Regions from separate parts of the Paenibacillus sp. FSL R5-0473 genome, predicted to be linked through region 2. Evidence: predicted binding sites of a transcription regulator. Region 2 holds the regulator's gene; the other holds the start of a gene.
The links. The regulator CtsR, encoded in region 2, represses protease genes until heat stress. The targets are predictions, from matches to a motif close to ATGGTCAATAAAGGTCAAACA.
Positions count from the first base shown of each region.

Region 1: clpP (ATP-dependent Clp endopeptidase proteolytic subunit ClpP) is a predicted target of CtsR. The motif match lies at 1,692-1,712, and genes of this name have one in related genera.

Region 1 is NZ_JBBORL010000001.1:5,731,709-5,736,145, reverse strand. Features, by position in the region: gene MKY28_RS25225 (stalk domain-containing protein) at 1-839, shown strand, start outside; gene clpP (ATP-dependent Clp endopeptidase proteolytic subunit ClpP) at 1,007-1,603, opposite strand; tRNA gene MKY28_RS25215 (tRNA-Arg) at 1,780-1,854, opposite strand; gene MKY28_RS25210 (sugar-binding transcriptional regulator) at 2,282-3,307, shown strand; gene gap (type I glyceraldehyde-3-phosphate dehydrogenase) at 3,414-4,421, shown strand.
Region 2 is NZ_JBBORL010000001.1:6,750,542-6,754,978, reverse strand. Features, by position in the region: gene MKY28_RS29500 (protein arginine kinase) at 179-1,249, opposite strand; gene MKY28_RS29495 (UvrB/UvrC motif-containing protein) at 1,278-1,802, opposite strand; gene MKY28_RS29490 (CtsR family transcriptional regulator) at 1,834-2,295, opposite strand; gene MKY28_RS29485 (GNAT family N-acetyltransferase) at 2,757-3,932, opposite strand; rRNA gene rrf (5S ribosomal RNA) at 4,111-4,227, opposite strand; rRNA gene MKY28_RS29475 (23S ribosomal RNA) at 4,371-4,437, opposite strand, start outside.

The DNA of each region.
Region 1 (4,437 bases), 1.0 Mb from region 2:
AGTACGCTTTGACAGCAGCCAATAACACAATGACGATCAGCCTATTGGATGGCGAGCCGAGTGTTCGAATTAACAACTATTATCCTCAAGTGGACGCAAAGCTGATCAACGGCAGATTATATATCCCATTCTCGGCAATGAGAGATTATCTGGGTGTACAGGGGAATTGGGATAGCAAAACCAAAACGTTGACACTCAGCAAAGTGAAACAAAATAACGTTAAAATTAAAGCGGCAACAGTTAATGTTACTGTAAAAAATGCTGAAGTAGATGTTCAATATCCGCAAGTGAGTGGACTTGCCAGCAAAGAAGCTGAAGCGGCGATCAACAAAGTGTTGAAAGACGAAGTGGATGCGTATGTAGCTGACTTCAAGAAACAGACATCTGAATTCGGCGGTGCAACAGCCAACCGTCCATATGCATTTGAGAGCTCCTATGTAGTGACGTACAACGAAAAAGGCGTGCTGGGACTCATTACACAACGATACGAAGATTATGCTGGCGCTCATGGTATGACGTACCGTACGGGCCACACCTTTGCACTGGACACAGGTAAGGAGCTTACGTTAGATGATGTGCTGCAAAATAACAAAACCATGCGCGAGACGTTGAGTAAAAAAGTGGGTGAACAACTGAAAGCCCGCGGTGGATACCTCGACGGTTATAAAGGGTTAAATAAAGATCAAGATTTCTATGTGACACCAACGGGTGTAGTTGTGTTCTTCCAGTTGTATGAGTATACGGCGTACGCAGAGGGATTCCCTGAAATGCCATTTACGTACAAAGAGCTTCTCCCTAAAGGCACGGAACCTTTCAATAATGTAAATGGAACCAAATAAAGAATCATTATTATGCACTCTTAAGTTTTCTTCCTTATAAAATGAAAAAAGAAGCCCCCATCATAATTATGATGAGGGCTTCTTCTCGTATAGACAACACAATTATATGTTGCTGATTACGTTAGGTGTTGATTATGTTAACGCATAGACCGTGGTCTACGTCACACTTAGATGCCTTGTGATCCTACGTTTTCGATGACTTTATCAATGATACCGTAATCGGCGGCTTCAGCAGCACTCATGAAGTAGTCACGATCTGTATCTTTCTCAATCCGCTCCAGCGGTTGACCTGAACGCTCAGAGATGATGCGGTTCAACGTATCACGCATTTTCAGGATGCGACGAGCACGGATTTCGATGTCAGAAGCCTGACCTTGTGCACCACCAAGTGGTTGGTGAATCATAATTTCACTGTTTGGTAATGCAAAACGTTTACCTTTTGCACCGGCATTCAGCAAGAATGCACCCATGGAAGCCGCCATACCTACACAGATGGTAGATACATCCGGTTTGATGAATTGCATTGTATCGTAAATGGCCATACCGGCTGTAATCGATCCGCCTGGGCTGTTGATGTATAAGTGAATGTCTTTCTCCGGATCTTCCGCAGCCAGGAACAACATCTGTGCCATAATGGCATTAGCCACTACGTCATTAACATCGCTACCAAGGAAAATAATACGATCCTTCAGCAATCTGGAGTAGATGTCGTAGGCGCGCTCACCCCGGTTGCTCTGTTCAACGACCATTGGAATAAAACTCACGTGAAAAACCTCCTTGGAATGTAAATGTTATTGGTGTTTATACTTAAACTGTTACCGTATTACCCACATAATAAACAATTCCAAACAAAAAGTCAAAGAAAGTCAAACTAACTTGCAAAAAAAAGAAACCTTTCCGGTTTCATTGGTTAAATGGGTTATGAGCTGTTAAATAAAAATGGCGCGCCCGCCAAGAATCGAACTTGGATCTCAGGCTTCGGAGGCCTACGTCATATCCATTGGACCACGGGCGCACATTATGTGACAGCAATAATGATTATAGCTCATGGAATATTTAATTGCAAGCAGTTCGTTATGTATGTTGGTTTGGATTGAGCTAAAAATGATCATGATGAAGAAGAGTGGATAAAGAGTGCATTTAAGTAAATGCTATTAGAGGTTTTGGACATGCCGTATGAAATGTGATTCTAAGCGATATGTAGATGGAATTCATTTGTTTCTTCTATATATGGTATGCGTGAGCTAGTCCTAGATCATGGAAGTCTAAGATTGTGAAAATAGGCGCGTACAAACGCTGAATGCGTGTCGAAATAACACGTTGAAACACTTGCATGTCGCGTCAGTTTTAGGTAGAATAGACGTGGGACTTAAAAAGTTAACCCGGGACGTTTTAGGGCCACGAAAGAGAGCTTAGAACGAGAACTTGCGGGAGTGGAAAGCATGCGAACGATTTTAGAAGTACAAAAGCAGCTTCTGCCTGATCTCATGGATATCTTGAAAAAGAGGTATACGATTCTGCAACAGATCATGTTATCGGATGTGATCGGACGGAGAACGTTAGCTAATTCCATGCAGATGACCGAGCGGGTTCTGAGGGCTGAGACCGATCTGTTAAAGGCTCAGGGACTTATTGAAATTGACAGTGCAGGAATGAAGATCAGTGAGGCAGGGTATGATTTGCTGCAGCAGTTAGAGCCCGTAGCCAAAGAGCTGTTCGGATTATCCGAGCTGGAAGAGCGCATCAAGCAAGCCTACGGTCTGCAAAAGGTAGTTGTGGTTCCTGGCGATTCGGACGTTTCTCCATTTGCCAAAAGGGAACTGGGCAGAGCCGGAGCGAAGGCTCTCGGCAATATCATGAGTGACAACGACGTTGTCGCCGTTACTGGCGGTTCAACAACGGCCGAAGTCGCAGAACAACTAAATCCGCCAACATCGCTCAAAGGTGTCTGGTTCGTACCGGCACGCGGTGGACTTGGAGAAAGCCTTGAAATTCAGGCTAATACGATCGCATCCACAATGGCAAAACGGGTAGGGGCGCAATACAAACTCCTGCATGTACCGGATTTGCTCAGTGATCATGCCTATGAATCATTAATCCAGGACCCTAGTGTTCAGGAGATTCTGCAGCTGATCAGGCAATCACGGATTGTTATTCATGGAATTGGTGATGCCGTAGAGATGGCCAAAAGACGCAAACTTGCGACGGAGATTATAGATGAACTTCAGGAGCAAGGGGCCGTATCTGAATCTTTCGGTTATTACTTTAATGATCAGGGTAAGGTGGTACATACCATGCTTACACTGGGTATGCGACTTCAGGATATTGAACGAACCGATGTTGTGATTGGAATTGCAGGTGGCAAAAGCAAAGCTGCTGCTATACATTCCGTGTTACGATTTGGTCAGGAAGATATTCTGATTATTGATGAGGCTGCTGCCGAAGTCATTGTTGCTGAAATGGAATAAGGTTTTACTTTGCATCACAACTATTGTTGTCTTGACGGACTTCACCGTCTGTCTTGAATATATAAGTTTCATAAAAAATTAATCAAAACTTGGGAGGAACTTACTCATGATTAAAGTAGGTATTAACGGTTTTGGACGTATTGGACGCTTGGCATTCCGCCGTATTCAAAATGTAGCAGGCATCGAGGTAGTAGCAATCAACGACTTGACTGACGCTAAAATGCTCGCTCATTTGCTCAAATATGATACAACTCAAGGTCGCTTCGATGGCGATGTTGAAGTACACGATGGCTTCTTCAAAGTGAACGGCAAAGAAGTTAAAGTATTGGCTAACCGTAACCCGGAAGAACTTCCTTGGGGCGACCTGGGCGTAGATATCGTTCTGGAATGTACTGGTTTCTTCACAACTAAAGAAGCAGCTGAGAAACACTTGAAAGGTGGAGCTAAGAAAGTTGTTATCTCCGCACCAGCTACTGGCGACATGAAAACCATCGTTTACAACGTAAACCATGAAATCCTCGACGGTACTGAAACTGTAATCTCCGGTGCATCTTGCACAACAAACTGCCTGGCACCTATGGCAAAAACACTGCAAGACAAATTCGGAATCGTTCAAGGTTTGATGACTACAATTCACGCTTACACTGGCGACCAAAACACGTTGGATGCTCCACACCCTAAAGGTGACTTCCGTCGTGCTCGCGCAGCAGCTGAAAACATCATCCCTAACACAACTGGTGCTGCTAAAGCAATCGGTCTGGTAATCCCAGAACTGCAAGGCATCCTTGATGGTGCAGCTCAACGTGTACCAGTAGCTACTGGTTCCCTGACTGAGCTCGTAACTGTTCTGAACAAAAAAGTAACGGCTGAAGAAGTTAACGCAGCTATGCAAGAAGCTTCCGATCCAGAAACTTTCGGATACACAGAAGACGAAATCGTATCTTCCGATATCCAAGGAATCACTTTCGGTTCCCTGTTTGATGCAACTCAAACTAAAGTTCTGACTGTTGGCGACCAACAATTGGTTAAGACTGTAGCTTGGTATGACAATGAAATGTCCTACACTGCACAATTGGTTCGCACTTTGGAGCACTTTGCAAAAATGATTAAGTAATATCTGTAATAACATA
Region 2 (4,437 bases):
TGCACCTCCATGGTTTTGGATAAAACGAGGTCATGTAATGAAATAACCGTCGTATTCTTCATATCATTTTTGTTTGCAGCCGTGCTGCGAATAAAGTCATTCGGCATTTGTACATGCCTTATTATATAAAAGCCGCAATGCGGCATGAAACCATAATTCAATACTATATCAGGCTAAACTAGGACTGCTTCGCTGCATTGATCGTATCACGAATCAACTGAGCACGGTATATGTCACGCTCATCTGTGCGCATATCTTCCCCGAATGTTTTCTGCAAAAATCCCGGCTGTGTCATCACATTCAACTCATTCATTACCGTGATGGACAGTCCATCCAACAATCCGAGATCCACGCCAAGGCGTACATCCGATAAGCGCTGTGCAGCTTCCTTGGAATCAACAATAGCTGCATGAGACAATATGCCATAAGAACGCATGACACGATCCGTAATCCGCAGTCTGGAGTCGGTAATTAACCGTTCTCTGGCTGTACGTTCATGACCAATCATCTGTAACACAACACCATGCAGGTTCTCAATGACTTCCTGTTCGGTCTGTCCCAATGTAATCTGGTTCGAGATCTGGAACAGGTTACCCATCGCCTCGCTACCTTCACCGTATATTCCTCTTACCGTCAATCCCACTTGGGAAACTGCGGTTAGAATACGGCCTATCTGTTGTGTCATCACCAGGGCAGGCAAGTGCATCATAACCGATGCTCTAACACCTGTACCTACATTAGTAGGACAGCTGGTTAAGTATCCTCTGCGATCATCAAAAGCATAATCCACGTGCGCTTCAAAAGCATCATCTATTGCGGAAGCTTTCTCCCAGGCTTCTTTCACCTGGAACCCCGGATAGAGGCACTGGATACGAAGATGATCCTCTTCGTTAATCATAATACTGACTGACTCATCCTCACTGAGAATAACCGCACCATTCCTGGATTCATTCGCAAGACTTGGACTGATGAGATGTTTCTCCACCAGCACCCGTTTGTCGAGTTCGTCAATATCGATCAGATCCAACGTATGAAAATCCCCAAAGGCATGAACGTCATCGTATTGAAGTACTTCGCTCAGCTTATTCAGCACCTCTTCCGATTGCTCATTGGAAGCCAGCATCGGAAACGGAACATGCTGAAGGTTGCGTGCAATCCGGACACGGCTGCTAATGACAATTTCGGAATCAGCCGCATCACTGCGCATCCAGTCGCTGAGCGCCTTCTCTGTAAAGCGCAGATTAGGCATTACGCATCCCTCCTACTCATGACAAACTTTACTCCTGAGCTATTCCTTTTTCAAGTCCTCTGATCTGGTCACGGATCTGGGCCGCCTCTTCAAATTCCTCTTGCGCGATGCTCTCTTGGAGCTCACGCTTCAGATCAGCGATTTGCCGTTTCACCTTGATGCGACCACCAGCTCGTGCAGGTACTTTGCCTACATGGGACGTATTACCATGAACCCGCTTGAACAAAGGATCCAGACGACTGTCAAAATATTTATAACATGAACTGCAGCCGAACCGGCCTATCTTACTAAATTGTGCGTACGTCATACCACACTCTTCACATTGAAGAGCTTTTGCAGGTGGTGTTCCTGCCGATCCACTTTTGCCGGCTGGATCAAAATCAAGCAATCCGGACAACAAGTTGTGAATGGAAAACCCACCTGCTGTTCCAGGGATCATTTCCCCTTTTTCACGGGCACATGACTCACAAATATGGAATTCCGTCTTCTCTCCATTTACGATCTTCGTAAAATGAAGTGTCGCCGGACGTTTATTGCATTCTTGGCACAGCATATTGATGTACCTCCTTTGACCCCGATAGTTTTCATTTACCGAGCAAAGATATTAACATCGCCTTCAACATTCTGGCACGAATTTGATCCCGGTAAGGAAGTTTGACCAATATAACCTCTCTAGATACAGCAGCTCGCATCAAACCGGCTTCCCGCTTGTTCAAGAAGCGCGCTTCTTCCAATTGATAGATCAGACCTTCGGCAGCTGTCTGCCCGATCTCTTCACCAATACTATGGTGCAAATGATTATGCAGAGCTGATTGGGCCGGTAATTCAATGCGCTGTATGCGAACATAACCACCACCGCCGCGTTTACTCTCTACCAGGTATCCCTTCTCGAGTGTAAAACGTGTGCTGATGACATAATTGATCTGGGAAGGTACACATGAGAATTGATCTGCCAGATCATTACGCTGAATTTCAACCATTCCTTCGGGACTTTCATGCAAAATACTCTTCAGATATCGTTCGATAATATCAGAGATATTACGCATCCAATCATCCTCCACTGTCTGAAACGTTAAGTCAATAAGGACCCACACGCCCCCACAGAGTACACCTTCTCTACCCATTTAACCAATCATGGAAACAGCGAATCTTGCTTCCACAGGTGCCAACAGGAGAGCGAAGGAAGCACGAAGGTCCTTTAACATTCCCTTGATCCTCCGATGAAATGAATCCCGTATATTGGCGATCATGCATCAGATTGTAGAAAGAAAGCTACTTAAGTATTAAACCTTTAGTTGACTTTGACTTTCTTTGACTTTATAACCATTATAGCATATTTTGTGGTTTTGCCAAGTGGGGTCACTATTCATTTTTTACGATTTTACACGAAATATTCCCCAGACACAAAAAAACCTCCCCAAAATTGCTGGAGAAGTCCATTTGTCTTTCAATCACGCCGTATTTCTATATAAGCTAATCAAGTTAAATGGAGCAGTGGGAATAGTCATCAGAAGAAATCGAGCAAATAGGTTTCCCGTTCAGGAATCGCTTGTTCCAAAGCCTTGATTGCTGTGTTCGGTCCGTGAATTCTTCCGATTCGTGCCATTTCCGTTGGTCTGCGATATCCCATGAGCACCGCGGTAAGGGATTGAATATCCACCTTAATGATCTGATCATCAGTAATTGGCTCCGATGTTTTCCATATGGACGCCGTTCCGTTCATTGCCACGTTTAATTGCCATACCCCTTCATTCCATGGAGCGTGGGCATCTTCTACCTGAAGTACAATCTGCACCGGTGAGTCCTGGCTTGCAAAGGGATACTGGGATATAAACTGCTCTACACTAACGATACGCGCCATAAAATAAGGTACAATCTCCTGCTGAATCCGTGGGTTATCCAATTGGAAGGCAAGCGTGTCACTGGCAGGCGCCTGCAACGTAACTTCCTGGATCATGGAATCATGGTTAGCAATGAAGGTCCACAGCCCTAGCCTAGCCTCTTCATTCAGATAGATGATCTCTTTAATGGTAAACTTATTTTCCTTAACCTCATATAAAAGATAACCTTGTGCTGCATCAGCTTCATCGTAATATACAGCCTTCTGGCTGGTCCCATTAACAAGAACTGAATTCTCCCACCTTGCATCATCCCGAACCAGAGTTCCGTTATAACGCTCAGCATACGCACTGTATACTTCCTTTAATATGCTGAGGCCCGGATCCCCACGCCGAATTGTTCCAGGTGTCGCTTTTTTCTGAGGCAAATGAGCTGTAGGTACTTTATAACGTTTAAATTCAACATACGTCTCCCATCCATACTTCCGATAGAAACCAAAAGAGAATGGATGCAAGAATGATATGCTCTGTTTGTTACGATTCATTTCTTCCAACGCATGCTTCAGCAGACCCGCTACCCAGCCTTTGCGTCTATACTCTGGCCAGGTGGCAACACCCGCAATACCGCCCATCTCGAACGATCTGCCATGAATATAGGTTTGAAAAGGAATGATGTGAAGTTTGGCTCCTAGCTGCCCGTCCTCATATACACCCCATATATCCTGTGACGAAAATTGACTCCGCCGTTTTTCTTTCTGTTCTTCACTCATTACTACTTGAAAAGCATATTCGGAGAGTGCCATCGCCGGTTCAAAATCATCTACCGTCAATTTCTGAATTTCCATGTTGTCCTACACCCCATTCGCTAGAGTTATATCAATCCAAATCATGGCCTGATATGTGATATATGTACCCCTTAGAGTGTGTCAGAGGATTCTTACAAAGTCAAATAGGAGATGCTTTCGCATCCCCTAAAATAAACAAATAAAAACCACCACCGAATAACATCGGCAGTGGTTCTTCGCTTGGCGGCGTCCTACTCTCCCAGGACCCTGCGGTCCAAGTACCATCGGCGCTAGAGGGCTTAACGGTCGTGTTCGGGATGGGTACGTGTGGAACCCCTCCGCCATCGCCACCAAACGCGATTTGTCGAAGCATAGCTTCTTAAAATCAGATATGGAACTGAAAATCATACACACGTTCTGTGATGTACCAATTTTCATTTCAGAGATCGTTCTCTGAAAACTAGATTCGAAACGAAACATGCGAATTACAACTTGCTATTGGATAAGCCCTCGACCGATTAGTACTGGTCAGCTCCATGCATTGCTGCACTTCCACCCCCAGCCT